DNA from 3 places in the Delftia sp. WY8 genome. Region 3 is predicted to be linked to each of the others. Evidence: predicted binding sites of a transcription regulator. Region 3 holds the regulator's gene; each other region holds the start of a gene.
What was found. The regulator LexA, encoded in region 3, represses DNA repair genes until DNA is damaged. The targets are predictions, from matches to a motif close to ACTGTATNNNNATACAGT.
Positions count from the first base shown of each region.

Region 1: G4D77_RS20740 (VRR-NUC domain-containing protein) is a predicted target of LexA. The motif match lies at 2,061-2,078, and genes of this name have one in related genera.
Region 2: recA (recombinase RecA) is a predicted target of LexA. The motif match lies at 4,420-4,437, and genes of this name have one in related genera.

Region 1 is NZ_CP049795.1:4,499,961-4,507,198, forward strand. It holds gene G4D77_RS20720 (helix-turn-helix transcriptional regulator) at 1-338, shown strand, start outside; gene G4D77_RS20725 (Com family DNA-binding transcriptional regulator) at 780-902, shown strand; gene G4D77_RS20730 (hypothetical protein) at 912-1,619, shown strand; gene G4D77_RS20735 (DUF2191 domain-containing protein) at 1,695-1,892, opposite strand; gene G4D77_RS20740 (VRR-NUC domain-containing protein) at 2,114-3,790, shown strand; gene G4D77_RS20745 (helicase C-terminal domain-containing protein) at 3,787-6,141, shown strand; gene G4D77_RS20750 (energy transducer TonB) at 6,209-6,562, shown strand; gene G4D77_RS20755 (VOC family protein) at 6,629-7,018, shown strand; gene G4D77_RS20760 (monovalent cation:proton antiporter-2 (CPA2) family protein) at 7,052-7,238, opposite strand, start outside.
Region 2 is NZ_CP049795.1:3,144,899-3,152,136, forward strand. It holds gene G4D77_RS14525 (Bug family tripartite tricarboxylate transporter substrate binding protein) at 1-393, opposite strand, end outside; gene G4D77_RS14530 (LysR substrate-binding domain-containing protein) at 503-1,483, shown strand; gene G4D77_RS14535 (sensor histidine kinase) at 1,467-2,966, opposite strand; gene G4D77_RS14540 (response regulator) at 3,062-3,736, opposite strand; gene G4D77_RS14545 (MarR family winged helix-turn-helix transcriptional regulator) at 3,837-4,337, opposite strand; gene recA (recombinase RecA) at 4,485-5,588, shown strand; gene recX (recombination regulator RecX) at 5,791-6,270, shown strand; gene yddG (aromatic amino acid DMT transporter YddG) at 6,267-7,187, opposite strand; gene G4D77_RS14565 (hypothetical protein) at 7,210-7,238, opposite strand, start outside.
Region 3 is NZ_CP049795.1:239,801-247,038, reverse strand. It holds gene G4D77_RS01050 (FecR domain-containing protein) at 1-581, opposite strand, end outside; gene G4D77_RS01045 (sigma-70 family RNA polymerase sigma factor) at 649-1,125, opposite strand; gene G4D77_RS01040 (AraC family transcriptional regulator) at 1,286-2,167, opposite strand; gene G4D77_RS01035 (MFS transporter) at 2,309-3,490, shown strand; gene G4D77_RS01030 (hypothetical protein) at 3,574-3,981, opposite strand; gene lexA (transcriptional repressor LexA) at 4,144-4,818, opposite strand; gene G4D77_RS01020 (asparaginase) at 4,917-5,906, shown strand; gene adk (adenylate kinase) at 5,997-6,653, opposite strand; gene kdsB (3-deoxy-manno-octulosonate cytidylyltransferase) at 6,910-7,238, opposite strand, start outside.

The sequences.
Region 1 (7,238 bases), 2.5 Mb from region 3:
CACGCGCCTCGCGCGGCTACACCGCGGCGGAGCGCATGGCGCTGACCTTGCTGGGGCCGCATGCGCAGGCGCAGTGGCGGCGCCTGAGCCAGCAGCAGCGAATCAGCCAGGCGGCATGGCAGGCGCTCTCACCGGGCTCGCCGGCTGCCGACGTGCTGAGCCCGCGCGAACGTGAAGTGCTGCAATGGGTCGCCAACGGCAACACCAACGCAGAAATCGCCACCATGCTGGAGTTGCGTGCAGGCACGGTGAAGCGGCACCTGGAAAACATCTACCGCAAGCTGGGAGCCGCCAATCGGCAGGACGCCTTGTCGAGGATGCGCAGGCCGGATTTGTAGCGCGTGTCGCGCGCTTGTGCGAACCCGCGCGGGCGCCGTGCGCGGGGCCAGCTCTTCGAGAAGCAGGGAAACCGGCCCTACGGCAGGACGCTCCGGCAGGCACTGCCAAACCGCTGGGCCAGCGCGTGCAGGCGCCTGTCTCGCGACCACAGGCTTGCTCGACGTAAGCGGTGCAGCCACGTCCGGCACAGTTTTACCTACAGGTTTCGCGCCAGCACAATAAAAGTCCGCCCAAGCCATACGGCGGACTTCCTGAAATCCACTGTGTCGAGGCCTCATGTTTTGTTTTGCCAGTTGCTCTCCTGTCGGCTTCAACGCCGTCCTTCTCAGCGGCGGTACGTTGCCATTTCTGGTGTCCGACGGCATGTTGTTTCAACCATTGCAGTGAGGCAGCGCATGGAGCAGGAAGTGAGATGCGCGAACTGCAATCGAAAGCTCGCCATGGGCGTCTTTCAGCTACTGAACATCAAGTGCCCGCGTTGCGGCACGTTGAATTCCCTGAGGGTCCAAGCGAACCCCCCACCCGAGTGCCGCCGAGCGCCTTCGACTCCATCCATTGAATAGGAGGCCTCCATGGCTCAAGTTTCCAAGGTTCTCGTCTCGGATCAGTACATGCCGCCGGACAACATCCAGCAGTACAAAAGCACGACGGGTTTCCCTCTTGTTTACGATTCGCGGCATATCAATCCGCATGCGCTCGTGTTCGACAACACGGGGCGTCCTGCCAACTACAACCCTGCCAACAACCGCCACACCATCGTGATGGATGTGCGCTTCAGCGATGGCTATCTGGCCGCTTGCCACATGGGCATCATTGCCAGGCACAAAGGCTCATACAGTGTGGCGGGTGACAACCGTGGCGGTGCTGTCATTGCGGGCAATTGGGGCTATTCGCCAGGCAGCGTGGCGCTTGAGGAAATTGAGATCACCAACACCAAGGACAACGGTGACTCGCACCATCGTCCGTCCGCTCAATATCCGCGTGGTGCCATCGGCGAGGCCAAGCTCGAGGAACTGCGCTGGTATCGACTGGTGATCGAAAGCATTTCCAAGAACGGCAGCATCGGCCACGCAGTCCGGGCAACGGACAAGAGTACGGGCCAGACCGTATTCAGCCTGCCAACCTTCTGGTCGGATTACTCGGCCAACTATGACTCCCGTGACGCAGGCAAGGTGGTGTTGTTCAGCATCAGTGATCCCAACAAGCCTGCCGCCGGCTTTGTCTATACACGCCTGATCAGCTATTGGTCGGATGCTGACGAGGTGATAGCCAATCCGTAAGTGATCTGAGAGCGGGTCCCAGGGCAGCGTGTAGCCGTATCGCCGCCATGCCCTGGTCCTCCTGGCAGGGGGTGGTCAATACGCATGCTGCCATGCGTTGCGCATCGTGCTGCCTTTGGTGGAAAGCCAGTCTGTAGGCGAGGGCCAGCGATACGCAATCTCCTGGGAATCCGGCATATCGGTTGCCCTGCCGCCAAGTGCTGCGAGGCGTTTGACTGCCTGCACCCTCACGAAAGTTCTGAGGACCTGTTGGAACAGAGCTGCCTCGTCCATGCCTGGCTCCAGCATCTTCAGGGCTTATTCGTACAAGGCATCGTCGATCGTCACGGTGATCCGCATGGCGGGCCCTCTGTCATCAAAACAGATGCAATTCTGGGCTTGCGCCAGCCTGCAGACAAGCGCGCTTCCCTCCGAAGTGGTCACTCCTGTTTTGCTATGATGACTGTATAAATATACAGTTTTCGAGCGGCCTGGCTGCCCGATCTGCCAGGCCCATGCTCCCTCCCCACCGCTTCTACTACCTGCACAACTTCCAGCGCGCGCTGGACTGGATTGGCCAGCGTTACGGCGATCTGCTGGACGCGCCCGAGCAGGCATTCCTCACCCGTTTCACGCAGCTGCCCCAGCCCTCGCAGGCGCTGATGGTGCGTTTGCTGATGCGGCGCGGGCCCTGGTTTCGGGCCGGCAAGCTGGTGTACGAAGAGATTCCCGGCATTGCCGACGCGGCCGCGCCCCTGCTGGAGATGGGCTGGCTGGACGCGGACCACCCCATGGCGCTGGAGGAGCTGTTTGCGCTGCACACCAAGCCCGAGCTGCTGCAGCTGTTCGCAGGCGCACCCGTTCACTCAGGCCTGCGCAAGGCCGAGCTTTTGCAGGCCCTGCAGCCCCTGCACGAGGCGCCCAGGCCCTATGCGCAGTGGCAGCCCCAGGGCGTCGCAGCCGGCGAAGCCGCCTGGCGCGTGATGGTGGGTGCGCTGTGCGAGCGCTTTCGGCTGATGTTCTTCGGCAATCTCTACCAGGACTGGTCGGAATTCGTGCTGGCCGACCTGGGCGTGTTCCGCTACGAGGCCGTGGCCTTCGATGCGGCGTCGCGGGCCTTCCAGTCGCGTGACGATGTCGATGGCTACCTGGCCCTGCAGGCCTGCCGCGCGGCGCTGGATGAGGGCGTGGAGATCGATGCGCTGCTGCAGCAGGTGGCCGGCTGCGCCAGCGGCAATGCCTGGCTGGAGCAGCGCCGCGCCAAGGTGCTGCTGCGCATAGGCCAGGCCTGCGAGCGCATGCAGGACTGGGAGCGTGCCGAGCAGGCCTATGCGCAAAGCCGCTACCCCGGCGCCCGCCACCGGCGCATGCGTGTGTACGAGCGCATGGAGCGCTTTGCCGATGCCATGGCGCTGGCCCAGGCCGCCCAGGCCCAGCCCGAGAGCGACGAGGAACTGCAGCGCGTGGCGCGCATGCTGCCGCGCCTGCGCCGCAGCCTGGGGCAGGGCGCGCGCGGGCGTGCGGCGGCGCTGGCGCCCGTGGTGGCGCAGATGCGCATGGACGTGGAGCTGGAGCTGCCGGCCCGGCCCGCATCGGTCGAATACGTGCTGCGCGACCACTGGCACAGCGACGCCGCGCCCGTGTTCTACGTGGAGAACGCGCTCATCAACTCGCTGTTCGGCCTGCTGTGCTGGCCGGCCATCTTCGCGCCGCTGCCGGGCGCTTTCTTCCACCCGTTCCAGAGCGGCCCGGCCGACCTGTCCGCGCCTGACTTCGTGCAGCGGCGCGCAGCCTTGTTCGAGGAATGTCTGGCGCATCTGGACGATGGCAGCTGGCGCGAGGTCATCGTGCAGCGCCATGCCGACAAGCAGGGCCTGCAGTCGCCCTTCGTGTTCTGGGGCACGCTGAGCGCGCCCCTGCTGGCGCTGGCGCTGGACTGCATTCCGGCCGCCCACCTCAAGCTGTTCTTTGCGCGGCTGCTGCGCGACGTGCAGGCCAACCGCACGGGCTTTCCCGATCTGGTGCGTTTCTGGCCGGCCGAGCGCCGCTACGAACTGGTCGAGGCCAAGGCCCCCGGCGACAAGCTGCAGGACAACCAGATCCGCTGGCTGCAGTACTGTGCCGAGCACGGCATTCCCGTGCGCGTGTGCCATGTCCAGTGGCGCGGCCAGCCGCTGGGAGAGGCCGCGTGAGCTACACCGTGGCCGTGCGCGCGCTGTGCGAGTTCACGGCGCGCGCGGGCGACCTGGACCTTCGCTTCACGCCCGCGCCCAGCGCGCTGGAGGGCATGGCCGGCCACAGCCTGGTGCAGTCGCGCAGGGGCAAGGACTACGAGACCGAGATCAGCCTGGCCGGTGAGTACGGCGACCTGCGCGTGCGCGGCCGCGCCGACGGCTTCGACGCCCAGGCCGGCCAGCTGGAGGAAATCAAGACCTACCGCGGCCAGATTGAGGGCGTGCGCGCCCACCACCGCGCCCTGCACTGGGCCCAGGCGCGCATCTATGCCCATCTGCTGTGCCAGGCGCGCGGCCTGCAGCGGCTGCGCGTGGCCCTGGTGTATTTCAACGTGGGCAACTCGGAGGAAACCGTGCTGGTGCAGGAGGAAGACGCGGCCACGCTGCGCGCCTTCTTCGAGCAGCAATGCGCGCTGTTCCTGGACTGGGCGCGCAGCGAGGCCGCCCACCGCGCGGCGCGCGAGGCGGCGCTGGCCGCGCTGCGCTTTCCCATGCAGGGCTTTCGCGCGGGCCAGCGCGAGCTGGCCGTGGCCGTCTACCGCGTGGCGCGCGCGCAGCAGGGCGGCCAATGCCTGATGGCGCAGGCGCCCACGGGCATCGGCAAGACGCTGGGCACCATCTTCCCCATGCTCAAGGCCATGCCGGACCAGGGCCTGGACAGGCTGTTCTTCCTCACGGCCAAGGGCACGGGCCATGGCCTGGCGCTGCAGGCGCTGGCCAGCGTGAACCGGCAGATTGCCGAGCAGCACCAGCCACCGCCGCAGGAACCGGCTGCGCCACAACCTCCGCCCTCGCCACCCTCGCCACCCGCAAGGCTGCGCGTGCTCGCCATCCTGGCGCGCGACAAGGCCTGCGAGCATCCCGACAAGGCCTGCCACGGCGACTCCTGCCCGCTGGCGCGCGGCTTCTTCGACCGGCTGCCCGCCGCGCGCGCCGCCGCGCTGCAGCAGGTGCCCTGGGACCCGCCCGCCGTGCGTGCCGTCGCTCTGGCGCACGACATCTGCCCCTACTACCTGTCCCAGGAACTGGTGCGCTGGAGCGACGTGGTCGTGGCCGACTACCACTACTTCTACGACAGCGCCGCCATGCTGTACGCGCTCACCCAGGCCCAGCAATGGAAGGTGGGTGTGCTGGTGGACGAGGCCCACAACCTGCTCGAGCGCGCGCGCCGCATGTACACGGCCGAGCTGTCGCAGTTCGCCCTGGCTGCCGCCCGCAAGTCGGCCACCGGTGCCGTGCGCAAGGCGCTGGACCGGCTCAGCCGCAGCTGGAGCGCGCTGAACAGGGAGCAGACCGCCAGCTACCAGGCCCATGAGGAAGTGCCCGCAGGCCTGCTGGGCGCCGTGCAGCGCGCCGTGGCCGCCATCGCCGACGCCAATGCCGACAGCCCCATGTTGCCCGGCGACCCGGTGCTGGACTTCTACTGGGAGGCGCTGCAGTTCATGGCGCTGGCCGAACAGTTCGGCGGCCATGCGCTGTTCGATGTCCACCTGCTGCCCGGGCGCTCCGGCCCCCGTCGCACGCCGGCCTCCACGCTGTGCATACGCTGCGTGGTGCCCGCGCCCCACCTGGCGGCACGCCATGCGGCGGCCCATGCCTCGGTGCTGTTCTCGGGCACGCTGAGCCCGCCGCACTTCTACCGCGACATCCTGGGCCTGCCCGAAGGCACGCACTGGCTGGAGGCCGACTCGCCTTTCCAGGCCGACCAGCTCGATGTGCAGGTGGCCGGCCACATCTCCACGCGCTACCGCGACCGCGACCGTTCGCTGCGGCCCATCGCCGACCTCGTGGCCGCGCAGTACGCGCGCCGGCCCGGCAACTACCTGTGCTTTTTCAGCAGCTTCGACTACCTGCAGCGCGTGGCCGAATGCCTGCAGCGTGCCCATCCCGATCTGCCGGTCTGGCTGCAGACCCCGTCCATGGACGAGGAGGGTCGCGCGGCCTTCCTGGCCCGCTTCACCGAAGCCGGGCAGGGCGTGGGCTTCGCCGTGCTGGGCGGGGCGTTCTCCGAGGGCGTGGACCTGCCCGGCGAGCGCCTCATCGGCGCCTTCGTGGCCACGCTGGGCCTGCCCCAGGTCAATCCCGTGAACGAAGAGATGAAGCGCGCCATGGACCGCCAGTTCGGCGCGGACAAGGGCTATGACTACAGCTACCTCTACCCAGGCCTGCGCAAGGTGGTCCAGGCCGCAGGCCGCGTCATCCGCAGCGAGCGCGACCGCGGCGTGGTCTTTCTCATCGACGACCGCTATCGGCGCGGCGAGGTGCAGGCGCTGCTGCCGCGCTGGTGGCGGGTGGAGGGCATGCGATGATCCGGGGCCGCACCAGTCCGCGACTGCCATCCCATCCCCATCCAGTCTCCATCCAGGAGCCTTCCGAATGCCCCGCATGCGCTGCGCCATCCTTGCATTGACCCTGGGCCTGCTGGCCGGTGGCCCGGCTGCGGCAGGCGTGGTGCAGCCTGTGCCCGACAGGCAGGCCAGCGAGAACAAGATGCCGGCCTATCCCAAGGAAGCCAGGCGGCTGGAGCAGGAAGGCCAGGTGGTGCTGCGGGTTCTGGTGGGCGCCAGCGGAAAGGCACTGGCCGTGGATGTGGCAGACAGCAGCGGCTATCCTCTGCTCGACCAGGAGGCGCTGGACGCCGTGCGGACGTGGCGCTTTGTCCCCGGCACGCGCGACGGCGTGCCGGACAGCATGTGGACGCGCGTGCCCGTCACCTTCCTGCTGAAATAGCGGCATGCCGGTGGTGGCAGGTGTGTACCCGGTGCGTGCCCTGCGCAGCGACACAAGGAGCATTCCATGAAGATCGTCATCACCAGCGTGCTCGTCGATGACCAGGACAGGGCCCTGGCCTTCTACCGCGACGTGCTCGGCTTCGTTCTCAAGCACGACATTCCCATGGGCGGCGACGCGCGCTGGCTCACCCTGACATCACCCGGCGATGCCGATGGCGTGGAGCTGCTGCTCGAACCCGACATGCACCCGGCCGCCAGGCCGTTCAAGACCGCCCTGCATGCCGACGGCGTGCCGGCCACCTTCTTCGGCGTGGACGACGTGCAGGCCGAGTACGAGCGCCTGAGCGCGGCCGGCGTGCGCTTCACCAGGCCGCCGACGCATCTGGGGCCGGTCACGATCGCCGTGTTCGACGACACCTGCGGCAATCTCATACAGATCAACCAGCGGCATTGAGCGGGGCCTGCGGCCCCTGCGGCCCTTTCGCGCTCAGTCCCTGGCGGTGGGCTTGTCGTGCCGGGGCGGATCGATGCGCTCGATGTTGCCCAGCAGCAGCGCGCGGCCCGCAAAGGTGCCGCCGGCGGTCTCCAGCGCAAAGCGCTCGGTGTCGCGGCCGCGCACTTCGGACTCCAGCGTCCGGGCCTCGTCCTCGGTGGCGCCCAGGGCCAGCACGGCG
Region 2 (7,238 bases), 2.9 Mb from region 3:
CTTGGGGTTGATCACGATCACGCCGGGCGCCTTGACGATCTCGGTCACGCCGACAAAGTCGTTGATGGCGTCGTAGGGCAGCTTCTTGAACACGGCGGGGTTCACGCCATGGGTGGACAGCGTGGCAATCCCGAAGGTCACGCCGTCGGTGGCACGTGCCACTTCGGCCATGCCGATGGAGCCGCCGGCGCCGGCCTTGTTCTCGATCACCACCGCCTGGCCGCCCAGCAGCTTGGGCAGCACGTCCTGCATGTTGCGCGGGACCATGTCGGTGGAGCCACCGGCAGGGAACGGAACGACGATGCGCAGGGGACGGGTGGTTTCCTGGGCGAAGGACATTCCAGGAACGACAGAAGAAGCGGCGATGGAAGCAAGGAAATGGCGTCGTTGCATAGGATCTTTCTTACAAACAAGGTCAGATTAAAAGAAATCTGCTCACAAAAAAAGCAAATACTGTGCCTGTTAATATTCCGAACAGGAATAGTTTCATCATATCCCTGTCATGAGTTTGCGCCGCCTCAACCCGCCCATACATCTGCTGCGCGCCTTCTCCACCGTGGTGCGCTTCGGAGGTGTCTCGCGCGCGGCCGAAGCCTTGCACTTGACGCAAAGCGCAGTCAGCAAGCAGATCCAGGAGCTGGAGAAGTGGGTGGGCGTGCCGCTGTTCGAACGCGAGCGCAAGCGCTTGAGCCTGACGCCTGCGGGCGAACGCTACGAGCGCGCCGTGCGCGCCCTGCTGGGCCAGCTGGAGGCGGCCACCCTCGAACTCATCACCAGCGATGACAGCCGAGGCGCGCTGCACCTGTCATCGCTGCCGACTTTCGCGGCCAAGTGGCTGATCCCCAGGCTGCCCCAGTTTCAGCAGCGCTATCCACAGATCACGCTGCACTTTGTACCCTACGTACACAGCTACCAATTTGACAGTCCGGGTCTGGACTGCGCGATTTTGTTCGGGGACGGGCATTGGAGCGGCGCGCACGCCCACTATCTGGTGGGCCGCCAGGTGGCGCTGATCGCACCGCCACATGGCACGGGCCCCGAGGCGCGCATCACCACGCCCCAGGACGTGGCGCGCTGCACGCGGCTGCGCCACGTGACCATTGCCGACGCCTGGGCGCGCTGGAGCGAGGCCCACGGCATCCACGGCATCAGCCCGCTGGCGGGCCCGCAGTTCGACCAGTTCCAGACCATCATTCGCGCCGTGATGGCGGGCATGGGCATCGCACTGGTGCCACGCTGCCTGGTGCTCGACGAGCTTGCCGCCGGCCTGGTGAACGAGCCCCTGCCCCAGCACGGCTACCAGAGCGCCCTGGGCTACTGGCTGTGTTATCCGGCCGACCGTGCCAACCATGGCACGCTGGGCATCTTCCGCAACTGGTTGGTGGACCATGCGGCGCAGACACCGGGACGGGTGGCGATGGCCCCTGTAGCCCCCGATGCCCCTGCGGCAGCCGGTCAGGCGCCACCTATGCCGCAGGCTTAGGCGGCGGCGGCGAGCGCAGTGCCGTGAAGCGCACGCTGAAGCGTGCGCCCGGTGGCTGCTGGCCCGGATGCGCATCCTCCAGCACCACCTGCCCGCCATGCTGGCGCGCAATCTCCAGCACGATGGGCAGGCCCAGGCCCGAGCCATCGGCCTCCGAGCCCAGCACGCGGTAGAACGGCTGGAACACCAGCTCGCGCTCGGCCTCGGGCACGCCCGGCCCCGAATCCTCCACCTGCAGCAGCAGGACCTGACCAAAAGGATCGGCCAGCACACGCACGGTGACCATGCCCGGCCGGCTGCTGGTGGAAGGCGTGTAGTTGATGGCGTTGTCCACGAGGTTGCGCACCAGCTCGGTCAGCAGCGTGGCATTGCCCTGCAGCCAGACGCCGGCAGCCGAGGACTCGGCGCCGTCATAGCCCAGGTCCACATGCTTGTCCATGGCGCGCGGCAGGCAGTCGCGCACCACGTCGGTGACGATGCGCACCAGGCTGCACGGCTGCATGGCCAGGCCCCGCCCCAGGCCCGCGCTCTCGGCACGCGCCAGCGCCAGCAACTGGTTGACGGTGTGCGTGGCACGGATGCTGGAGCGCGCGATCTGGGCCAGGGACTGCCGCAGCTCGCCCGTACTCACGCCTTCGCGCTGGGCCAGTTCGGCCTGCATGCGCAGCCCGGCCAGCGGCGTCTTGAGCTGGTGGGCCGCGTCGGCCAGGAAGCGCTTTTGCGTGGCCAGCGAGTCGCCCAGGCGGCCCAGCAGGTCATTGACCGAATCCACCAGCGGCACGACTTCCAGCGGCACGTCCTTGTGGTTGATGGGCGAAAGGTCCTCGGGCCGGCGCGCGCGGATGCGCTCCTCCAGCCGGTGCAGCGGCTTGATGCCGCGCGCCAGCGCCAGCCACACCAGCAGCGCGGCCAGCGGCAGGATGACGAACTGCGGCAGCATCACGCCCTTGATGATTTCCGTGGCCAGCACGCTGCGCTTTTCGCGCGTCTCGGCCACCTGAACCAGGGCCTGCGGTTCGCCCGGCAGGGGCATGCGCACCCAGACATGGGCCACGCGCAGATCGATGCCGCGAAATTCCGCATCGCGCAGCTGCACGGTGCCGCCGGACGGCAAGCCTGGAGGCGCCGCGCCAGTCAGAGCCTCGTCGGGCTCGGGCGGCGGCGGCAGGTCGCGCTCGCCGGCTAGGTATTCGCCCTTCACGCCCAGCACCTGGAAATACACGGTGTCCGACTCGTCGGCACGCAGGATCTCGCTGGCCGACTGCGGCAGGTTGAACAGCACCTTGCCGTGCTGCACCATCACCAGCTGGGCCAGCGCCTGGGCGTTGTATTCCAGCGCGCGGTCGAAGGGTTTGTTGGCCAGGCCCTGGGCCACCAGCCAGGTCAGCGCCAGGCTCACGGGCCACAGCAGCAGCAGCGGCGTGAGCATCCAGTCAAGGATCTCGCCGAACAGGGAGCGCTGTTCACGCTGGAAGATTTTCATCGGCGGGCAGCCCCTTACGACGGGTTCACGGCCCCGCGGCAACCACCACTATGCGCAGGCAAGCCAACCCGGGCCTGACAGCCACGGCAGCGGCCTCAGGACGCGATCTTCTCAAGGCAGTAGCCCAGGCCGCGCACGGTGGCGATGCGGATGGGGCCGCGCTCTATCTTCTTGCGCAGCCGGTGGATGTAGACCTCGATGGCGTTGTTGCTGACTTCGTCGCCCCACTCGCACAGGCGCTCGACCAACTGGTCCTTGCTGACCAGCCGGCCGGCCCGCTGCAGCAGCACTTCCAGCAGGCCCAGCTCGCGCGCCGACAGCTCGACCATCTTGCCGTCGATGGTGGCCACGCGGCCGGCCTGGTCGTAGACCAGCGGGCCGTGCTTGATGGTGCTGCTGGCGCCGCCCATACCGCGCCGCGTGAGGGCGCGCACGCGCGCCTCCAGCTCGGACAGCGCAAACGGCTTGGCCATGTAGTCGTCGGCACCGTAGTCCAGCCCCTGCACGCGCTCTTCCACGCTGTCGGCCGCCGTGAGGATGAGCACCGGCAGCGCATCGCCGCGGCCGCGCAGCTTCTTGAGCACTTCGAGCCCGTGCATCTTGGGCAGGCCCAGGTCCAGGATGAGCAGGTCGAATTCGCTGCTGGTCATCAGCGCGGTGTCGGCCTCGCTGCCATTGGCCACATGGCTGACCACGGCGCCCGAGCCGCGCAGGCTGCGCAGCAGGCCATCGGCCAGGACCTGGTCGTCTTCGGCAATCAGAATGCGCATGGGGGATGTCTCCTGTAATGCAGGCGCGCTCTGGGAGTTGGAAATGCGCGCCTTTAATTCCCAGGATTCTAGGATGCGCCCCGCAGCGCGGGCAGGGACCTTACCCGAGTGAGCCGCCGCCCGCGTAGGCCTCCAGCCCCAGCGCCACCACAGTGGCGATGTCGTCGCCGACTTCCTCGCGGAATTCGGCCTCGGCCTGGGAGACGGCGTCATGGAAAGCCTGCAGCCAGGCCAGGCCCGCTGGCGTGAAGCGGATGCGGCGCGCGCGCGCATCGCGCTCGTCGCTCTCGCGCGTGACCAGGCCCCAGGCCTCGCACTGGGTCACCAGGTCGCCCATGGACTGCTTGGTCATGCCTGCGCGCTCTGCCAGGTCCGTCAGCCGGTCGCCAGCCAGCGACAGATGCCGCGTGATGTGGATATGGGCCGCCCCCACCTTGTCGCGCGCAGCGAGGTTGGACAGTGCCAGCGGCACCTCCACATCGCGCGCCATGAGCTGCAGCACACGCGCGTCGAACCGCCGCATGGCATGGCCGAGCAGGCGGCCCAGGTGGGTCTGGCGCCAGGCGTCGGCGGGCGGCGTGACGGGGGAAAGCTCACTCATGGATGCATTGTGGAGGCAAATCCAACAAGTCAGGAAAACTGACTAAAAACACCAACAAATCAAGACAGCAAGCCCATAAACTACTGTTCAAGCATCCAGCTTGAATGCAAATACAGAGCTGAATCCATACCCAACCCAGGAGTCCGCATGAACACCGCCGTCACCACCGCCAACAGTGAAAAAGCCAAGGCCCTGCAGGCCGCACTCGCCCAGATCGAAAAGCAGTTCGGCAAGGGCACGATCATGCGCCTGGGTGAAGGCGAAGCCATCCAGGACATCCAGGTCGTCTCCACCGGCTCGCTGGGCCTGGACATCGCCCTGGGTGTGGGCGGCCTGCCCCGTGGCCGCGTGATCGAGATCTACGGCCCTGAATCCTCGGGCAAGACCACGCTGACGCTGCAGGTCATCGCCGAAATGCAAAAGCAGGGTGGCACCTGCGCCTTCATCGACGCAGAACACGCGCTGGACACCAGCTATGCCCAGAAGCTGGGCGTGAACCTCAACGAAGTGCTGATCAGCCAGCCCGACACCGGCGAGCAGGCCCTGGAAATCGTGGACAGCCTGGTGCGCTCGGGCGCCGTGGACATGATCGTCGTGGACTCGGTGGCCGCACTGACCCCCCGCGCCGAAATCGAAGGCGAGATGGGCGACCAGCTGCCCGGCCTGCAGGCCCGCCTGATGAGCCAGGCGCTGCGCAAGCTGACCTCCACCATCAAGAAGACCAATTGCATGGTCATCTTCATCAACCAGATCCGCATGAAGATCGGCGTGATGTTCGGCAGCCCCGAAACCACCACGGGCGGCAATGCGCTGAAGTTCTACGCCTCGGTCCGCCTGGACATCCGCCGCACCGGCACCATCAAGAAGGGCGACGAAGCCATCGGCAACGAAACCAAGGTCAAGGTCGTCAAGAACAAGGTCTCGCCCCCGTTCAAGACCGCCGAGTTCGACATCCTCTTCGGCGAAGGCATCTCGCGCGAAGGTGAAATCCTGGACATGGGCGTCAACGCCAAGATCCTCGACAAGTCGGGGGCCTGGTACGCCTACAACGGCGAAAAGATCGGCCAGGGTCGCGACAACGCCCGCGAATTCCTGCGCGAGAACAGCGACCTGGCCGTGGAGATCGAGAACAAGGTGCGCGACAGCCTGGGCATTGCCCTGCTGCCCACGGCCGGCGGCGATGCGCCCGAAGCCAAGGCCGCCAAGGGCGCCAAGGCCAAGGCCGACAAGGACGGCGTGATCGAAGCCTGAGCGCCCAGACCCCTCACAGCAGGCGCCGCGGCGCCTGCGCACACTGTGTTTGCCATCTTGGCGCAGGCTCACGTCTGCGCCTTTTTTATCGCCGGGACGCCCCAAGGCAAAAAAGCGGCCCCCTTGGGGGGCAGCGGACCTTGCGCAGCAAGGGGAGCGTGGGGGCCTTTTTTATTCGGGATGATTCAGGAGACATTGCCGCATGGGATTCGCCAAGCTGTCGCTCAAGGGCCGGGCGCTCAAGCTGCTGGGCCAGCGCGAACATTCACGGCTGGAGCTGGAACGCAAGCTCGCCCCCCATGTGGAGGAAGGCGAGGACCTGGGCGCCATGCTCGACGCGCTGGAGCAGCGCGGCTTCATCAGCGCCGAGCGCGTGGCCGAGTCCGTGCTGCATCGCAAGGCCGCGCGCTTTGGCACATCGCGCGTGGTGCAGGAGCTGCGCAGCAAGGGGCTGGACGATGGCCTGGTGCGCGCCGCCGCAGAACAATTGCGCGCCACCGAACTGCAGCGCGCCCATGCCGTATGGCGCCAGCGCTTCGGCACACCGCCGGCCACCCCGCAGGAACGCCTCAAGCAGATGCGCTTTCTGGCCGCGCGCGGCTTTGGCGGAGAAATAGCGAGCAAGGTGCTGCGCGGGCGCAGCGAAGACTGGGATGACGGAGCTGCAGACGAAGGCAACTAATCCACGCGCCGGGTTGCGCCCCAGCACACCAGCGACCCCACGGTCACCAGCGCCACGCCCTGCCAGAAGCCCCAGCCCGGCTGCACCTGCAGCCAGGCACTGGCCAGCAAGGCAGAGAACACGGGAGTGAAGTACGAGGCCGCCGCCATCACGGCCAGATGCCCGTGCTGTATGCCGTGCTCCCAGCAGCTGTAGCCCATGGCCGTGAGCCCGCCCACGGCCAGCAGCTGCAGCACCACGGTGCCTGACCAGTGCATGCCGCCTTCGCCACCCAGCCACAACCACTTGATCCACAGCGCCAGCGCAGTCCAGATCAGGAACAACCCCACGGCATTGTGCCCCCCACCCCAGCGCCGAGCAGCCAGCGAATAGCAGGGCCACAGCAGGGCCGCGCCAAAGGCGAGTCCATAGGCCAGCGGATTGGCCAGCATGTGGTCTGCCATGTCATGCATCTGCAGGGACTCGCCGCCCAGCACGCGCGTCAGCCCCCACAGGCACAGCAGCACGCCGGGCCACAGCCACCAGCGCGCATGCTGCTGGCGCAGCAGCACCGCCAAGACGATGGTCAGGCTGGGCCACAGGTAGTTGATCAGCCCCAGCTCCAGTGCCTGAGCGCGGTCCTGCGCCAGACCGATCGCCAGCGACAGACAGATTTCATAGACCGCAAACAGCAGCCCGCAGCCCCAGAAATAGGCCGGGTGCATGGTTCGCCATTGCGAAGGCCTGGGCAGGCCGCGCACGGCGGCCACGCAGATGGCGCTGACCGTATAGAGCATGGCAGCGCCGCCCACGGCGCCCAGCGGCTCGGCCACCGAGCGCATCAGGCCCACGGTGCAGCTCCAGCACACCACGGCCAGCAGGCCGATGGCGGTGGCCCGGCCTGCGGCTGCAGGGGAACTGCTGTGCGCTGAAGACATGGAAAAGGCTGCGCGCGGCAGGTCAGTGCGGCTGCAGCACCTGGCGCAGCG
Region 3 (7,238 bases):
GCTTCGCTGTCCAGGGGCTGCAGGCGCACGGTCTTTTCCTGCACGTTGACATGGCACAGGCCGTCGTCCGCGACATGGACCGTGAAGCGCGTTCCCAGGGCCAGTACATGGCCTTGCGGGGTTTGCACACTGAAGGGGCGGCCCAGTGCGTCTGGCCCGGTGGCGACGAGGATGCGGCCGCGGTAAAGGCGCAGCAGGCGCTGGCGGTCGTCGAAAGCCACGTCCACGGAGGTGGCTGTATCCAGGGCCACCAGGGAGCCGTCGGGCAGCGTCAGGTCGCGGCGCTCGCCAGTGGCGGTGCGATGAGCTGCCTGCCAGTGCTCGAGCGGCGCGCCTTTCCAGGCGAGCCAGGCCGTGGCACCGCTGCCCAGGCCAAGGGCCACAGCACGCACCGCAGAACGGCGATTGGGGTCGGAGCGGCGGCCCAGCGCCTGGCGCGCCAAGGGTGCGGGCAGATGCGACAGCTGTGCGGTGACGGATTGCACGCGCAGCCAGGCGCGCTGGTGGGCGGGGTCGGCCTCGTGCCAGTCCGTCCATGCCTGCTGCAGGCTTGGCGTCACCGCGGTGCCGCGCAGTTTCACGTGCCAGGCAGCGGCCTCATGCAAGGCCCGTCGGTCGTTGCTTTCCAAAGATCCCTCGCCCATGTGGCTATGCCAGGACCAGGCAGCAATGCTCCATCGCCCGGGTCAGGTAGTTGCTGACGGTGCGCAGCGACACGCCCAGGCGCTCGGCGATCTCGGGGTAGCTCAGTTCCTCGAAATGGGACAGGACGAAGGCTTCGCGCACCTTGGGTGCAAGGCCCTGGAGCATGCGGTCCACGTCGAGCAGGGTCTGCTGGACGATGGCCTGCTCCTTGGGCGAAGGCGCCAGCGACTGCGGCAGCTGGGCAAGATAGTCCAGATAGGACTGCTCCAGCGTGCGGCGGCGAAACAGGTCGGTGACCAGGCCGCGGGCGATGGTGGCCAGGTAGCGCCTGGGCTCGCGGATGTCCTGCTGCGGCACTGGCGAGCGCAGCAGGCGCACGAAGGTGTCCTGGGCCAGGTCGGCCGCATCGTCACGGTTGCCCAGGCGCTTGCGCAGCAGGCTTTCCAGCCAGGGATGGTGATTCTGGTAGAGGCTGTGCACGGAGAGGGCGGCTTGTGCGAAAGAAGCGGGGAGGCCGGGCGTAGAAGCCGAGATGGGCAACGTGGCGGTTTCGGTTGCAAAAGATAATAAGAATGCTTATCAATTATCTTTCACGCGAGCTTTACTCCTGAGGACTGGGTATCTTTCTGTTGCATGTGCGCTACAGGGAGATGCTGGCGGAACTTCCACGCCGGCCCTGCGCCGGGCGATTGCGCTGGTAGGCGCTGGGCGGAGCGCCAAAGCTGCGCCGGAAGACGGCGGTGAAGGCGCTGGGACTGTCGTATCCATGGGAGAGCGCCACTTCCAGGACCGAGGCGCCCGCGGCCAGCCGGGGTAGGCTGAGCAGAAGACGGGCCTGGCGGCACCATGCGCCGAAGTTCATGCCGGTCTCGCGCAGGAACAGGCGTGCCAGCGTGCGGGGATGCATGTGCAGCCGCTGTGCCCAGCTGGCCAGGCCGACGTCCTGCGATGGGTCGTCCACAAAGCTGCGGCAGCAGGCGGCCAGGGCGCCATGCCGGGGCATGGGCACATGCAAGGACAGGGCGCGGGCGCGCTCCATTTCGTCGAGGATCAACTGCATGACACGCTCCTCCCTGCCGCCCAGCGGGTAGTCCATGGGCAGCTCGATGGCCTCCAGCACGAGTTCGCGCAGCAGGGGCGTGACCTGCATCACTCGGCAGTCTTGCCACAGGCCGGGCCGCAGCCCCGGCTCCACGAACACGGTGCGCATGGCCACGGGGCCGGCGGCCATGTGGATGGCGTGCAGGGACTGTGGTGGAACCCAGACGGCGCATCCCGGGGGGACGACCCAACTGCCCGAATCCGCGCGGATCAGCATCACTCCCTCGGTGGCATGCAGCAGCTGGCCGCGGCGGTGGGCATGCGGTGCGATGGCAGCGCCGGCCGCCATGTCTGTGGCAAAGGCCACGACCGGGCGGGCCGTGTGCTCGCCGTGCGGGGGCAATGGAGCGGCCGCATGCACGTCATCCAGGCAAGCGCGTGTGCGGGCATGGGAAAGTGGGCCACTTTGCCGGGTTGTCATTTTCTCGACGATTGTTGTTGCTTCGTAGCAGGAATGCAGATCATGCACTTTCTACGATGACCCACTTTCAATCCGCAGGAAAGTGGCAGGTATGGAGATGATTTCCCTTTCGAGAATGACGGACGTGACAGGAGGCAGGGCATGAACCGCGCACGTCTGGGGCTGCTTACGGGCACGCATGCCATCAACGACCTCTACCAGGGACTGGTTCCTGCGCTGTTGCCCTTCATGGTGCTGGAGCGCGGCTACAGCTATACGGAAGCCAGCGGCCTGATGCTGGCGGCCACGGGCCTGTCGAGCATGGTCCAGCCGCTGTTCGGCCTGTATGCCGACCGGTCGCCACGGCCCTGGATGGTGCCGGCCGGCTTTGTGGTGGCCGCCCTGGGCCTGGCCCTGGTGGGCATGAGCCCGGACTACTGGGTCAGCTGGTTGGCTGCCGTGCTGTGCGGCCTGGGGATCGCGGCCTACCATCCGTCCGCAACGGTGGCGGCCCGCATGGCGGGCGGCAGCTCGCAGAAGGCGATGAGCGTGTTTTCGGTGGGCGGAACGGCGGGGGCATCGTTCGCTCCCATGCTGGCTGCGGCCGTGGTGGGCGCAGGCGCCTTGCACCGCAGCTGGATGCTGGCCCTGCCTGCAGCGGCCATGCTGGTGCTCTGGTATGCCTGTACCTGGCGGGATGGAGCCAAGGACCATTGCGCCACCCGGCGCCCGGCCGTGGCGCAGGGCGAATTGCCCGCCAACCACTGGCGCGCCTTCTTCCTGCTGTGCGGGGTCATCGTCTGCTGGTCGATTCCCTATGTGACGGTGCTGTCCACCCTGCCCATGTTCGTGACGCGCGAGCTGGGCGGCTCGGACTTCATGGGAGCGGCCACGCTGACCTCATTCACAGCCGCTGCGGCGGTGGGCACTTTGCTGGGGGGCACGCTTGCAGATCGCCGGGGGCGCATGCAGGCCATCCGCGCCGGCTACCTGCTGGCATTGCCTGCTCTGGCGGCCCTGGCCCTGGCCTCCACGCCATGGATGGCGCTGGCCTGCACCATGGCCCTGGGCGTGTGCATGTTTCTTCCGTTTGCCGCCCAGGTCACGCTGGCCCAGGACTATCTGCCGCGCAACCAGGCCACGGCCAGCGGGCTGACCCTGGGGCTGGCCATGTCGATAGGCGGCATGGTGGCGCCGTTGTTCGGCATGCTGTCCGATGCGCGCGGACTGCGTTTTTCGTTGAGCGTCGTGCTGTGCATTCTGTGCGTTGCCGCGGCGCAGGCGTGGTGCATGCGCAATCGGCGCAGCGAGGGAAGTGCTGCACCGGCGGCTGTCAGGGCCTGATGCGCAGCCCCTGCCGCTGGGCAAGGCAAGAGACAGGCCCGGGCTCTCGCAGACCGGGTGGACGGGTTGGTCTCAGGGCGACCTCAGGCCGGTGTCTGCGCGCCGTGCGCTTCCATGCGTTCCAGGGCGGCACAGACATCGGCCATGCGGCCCGAGATGAACAGGCATTCGGGCTGCTCCTGCGGCGAGCGCTGGATGATGCGCAGACCCGAAGGCAGGGCCTGATCTGCCGGAAGGGAGGGCAGTTCGGGTTGCAGGGGCAGCAGCAGCTGCGCATCCCTGTGTTCTGGCAGCCGTGCTGACTTGCTGCGCCGCTGCTGGCTGCGGCGGCGTGCCTTGCTGAAGGACAGGATGGTCGCCTGCTCGGATTGCACAGGCGATTCGGGCTGGATGGTGCGCATGGCGGGCTCCATGGCGGCGGCGGGCAGGCGAATGCCCTGTGCCAGGCGCAGGAAGGACAGAGAAGACAGTGTTGGCAGAGCGAATCCCATGTGACGACTCCTGTTGGCGTATTTCAAAGAGGCATGGACACAGGCAGGATTGCGGTTTGCGGGCAAAGCTCCGCCCAGGGCGAAGCTGCAAGGCTTCGCGCCTACCACCTGGGCGGTGCATGAAGTAGGGGGTGGCAACCCGTGCAGGGCTGCCCGTCCGGCTTACATGGACATGCTGTTGCGGATCAGCCCCACGGCCAGGCCTTCAATGGCAAAGGCCTCTTCGGGAGCGACGCGGATCACCGGGTAATCGGGGTTTTCCGGCAGGAGCTCCACGCCCTGCGTGGTGCGGCGCAGGCGCTTGACGGTGACTTCATCTCCCAGGCGTGCCACGACGATCTGCCCGTTGCGGGCTTCATGCGCGGACTGCACGGCCAGCAGATCGCCGTCCATGATGCCCGCGTCGCGCATGGACATGCCGCGCACGCGCAGCAGATAGTCCGGGCGGACCTGGAACAGGCTGGGTTCGACGGAATAGGTCTGGTCGATATGTTCCTGGGCGAGAATGGGCGAGCCCGCCGCAACGCGGCCCACCAGCGGCAGCATCAGCGGCGCCAGGGCCGACAGCGGCAGCCCGAAGCTGGTGCCGCGTGCGGCATTGATGTTGCGCACGGTGTCGGTACGCAGGCGAATGCCGCGGGAGGTGCCGCTGACCAGTTCGATCACGCCTTTGCGGGCCAGGGCCTGCAGGTGTTCCTCTGCTGCGTTGGCGGACTTGAAGCCCAGCGTGTTGGCGATTTCCGCGCGGGTGGGGGGAGCGCCCGTGCGGGAGATGGCGGCCTGGATCAGGTCCAGGATCTGTTGCTGGCGGGCGGTGAGCTTGGGATGGTCGAGCATGGCGTGCGTCCGGTCCTTGAATTCAGATGGCAGGCAGAGAAGTCATCTGATGATTTATACAGTATCTGTATTTTTAACCAGTTTTCCAAGAGGTGCAAGTGGGGCAGTCAAAGTTGGTGATTCTTGGCACGGGCGGCACCATCGCCGGCCGGGCGGATTCGCAGTCGCAGGCAGTGGGATACAAGGCCGGACAGATCACGGTGCAGTCGCTGCTCGATGCCGTGCCGGATCTGGAGCAGCAGGCGCTGGGGCCTGTGCAGACGCAGCAGATCGCGCAGGTGGACAGCAAGGATATGGACTGGCCCGTGTGGCGCGCGTTGCTGCGTGCCTGCACGCAGGCGCTGGAGGATGCGGACACACGCGCCGTGGTGATCACGCATGGAACGGACACGCTGGAAGAGACGGCCTGGCTGCTGCACAGCCTGCTGCCTGCCACCAAGCCCATAGTGCTCACTTGCGCCATGCGCCCGGCCACGGCCCTGCTGGCCGACGGACCGCAGAATCTGCGCGATGCCGTGACCGTGGCCGCCAGCGGCGGGCGCAGCGGTGTGTGGGTGGTGGCCGGCGGCGAAGTGCATGCGGCGGCCCAGGTGCAAAAAGTCCACCCTTACCGACTGCAGGCCATGCGCTCCATGGAAGGTGGCCCGCAGGCCGTGGTGGAGGAAGGACGCGTGCGCTGGCTGGTGCCTGATGCGCCGGTCACGCCAGTCGCCCCCGTTGCGCGGATGGTGACTTCCGCTCCCGCTCTGTCTGACCTGCTGGCGCTGGATGAGCTGCCCTGGGTCGAGGTGGTGTTCAGCGGTGCTCTGGCGCGTGCCTGCGGCGTGGATGCGCTGGTGGCCGCAGGCGTGCGCGGCATCGTGGTGGCCGGCACGGGCAATGCGACCATTCACGAAAGCATGGAAGCGGCCTTGCTGCGTGCGCGCGACAAAGGCGTCTGGATCTGGCGGGGCACGCGCTGCGCCGAAGGCCTGCCCGTTGCCTCGGGGCTTGGCACGGACCCCGCAGAGGCCGATCTGGTCCAACTGCCCGTGGCCAAGGCACGGATTGCCATGATGCTGGCGCTGGCCGCGCAGCCGCGCGACTGATCCTCCGGGCGTCGCCGGCGCTTCAGATGCAGGCGGGCAACAAAAAAGCACCCGGCGGGTGCTTTTTTGGGGTCTGGCGCATGGCCTGTGTCATTCAGCCAGTGCTGCCAGGGCGCGCTGGGTGATGTCTTCCACCGAGCCCAGGCCGCTGATGGCGCGGTACTTGGGGGCTGCTGCGGCTTCCTTCTCGGCCCAGGCGCGGTAGTAGTCCACCAGCGGGCGGGTCTGGCTGCTGTAGACGTCCAGGCGCTTCTTGACCGTTTCTTCCTTGTCGTCCTCGCGCTGCACCAGCGGCTCGCCGGTCACGTCGTCCAGGCCTTCGACCTTGGGCGGGTTGAACGTGACGTGGTAGGTGCGGCCCGAAGCGGGGTGGGAGCGGCGGCCGCTCATGCGCTCGATGATGGCATCGAAGGGCACATCGATCTCGAGCACGTAGTCCAGCTTCACGCCGGCGGCCTTCATGGCGTCGGCCTGGGGAATGGTGCGGGGAAATCCGTCGAACAGGAAGCCGTTGGCGCAATCGGGCTGGGCAATGCGCTCCTTGACCAGATTGATGATCAGGTCGTCGCTGACCAGTTGGCCGGCGTCCATCACGGCCTTGGCCTGCTGGCCCAGGGGCGTGCCGGCCTTGACGGCGGCACGCAGCATGTCACCGGTGGAGATCTGGGGAATGCCGTACTTCTGGCAGATGAAAGCGGCTTGCGTGCCTTTGCCGGCGCCGGGTGCGCCCAACAAAATCAGTTTCATGGAAGTCCTTGAGGAGAGTAGAAATTCTTGTCTGCCGGATCGGCCCACCGGGGCGGACAGTCCATGCGTCATATTTTTGTCGCGGGCAAGGATAGCACGCACAGGGCCAACACTGGCTTACACGCACGGGGCAAAACTGTCGCCTGTGCAATCGCCAAAACCTGCGTTTTGCTGTCCGACAAAACCGCATGGGCGGTGTTGCTGCAAATGGCGATGCCCGGCATCGCCATTTGTGCGTTTTCAGCGGCCGGCCGATTCAGGCCGACGGATTGGACAGCTGGGCGCGCACCCGCTCCAGATCCTCGCGCGTGTCCACGCCAGGGCCGGGTGCATGGGGTGTGACATGGACGGCGATGCGGTGGCCGTGCCACAGCGCACGCAACTGCTCCAGGGCCTCCAGTGCCTCGGTGGGTGCCTGGGAAAGCTGGGGGAAGCTGCGCAGGAAGCCGGCGCGATAGCTGTAGATGCCGATGTGGCGCAGCGGTGCGAAGCCGGGGTAGCCCAACGCTGCCGATGCCGTCTCCCACCATGCCTGGTCCGCATGCTCGCGCGCGAAGGGAATGGGCGCACGGCTGAAATAGTGGG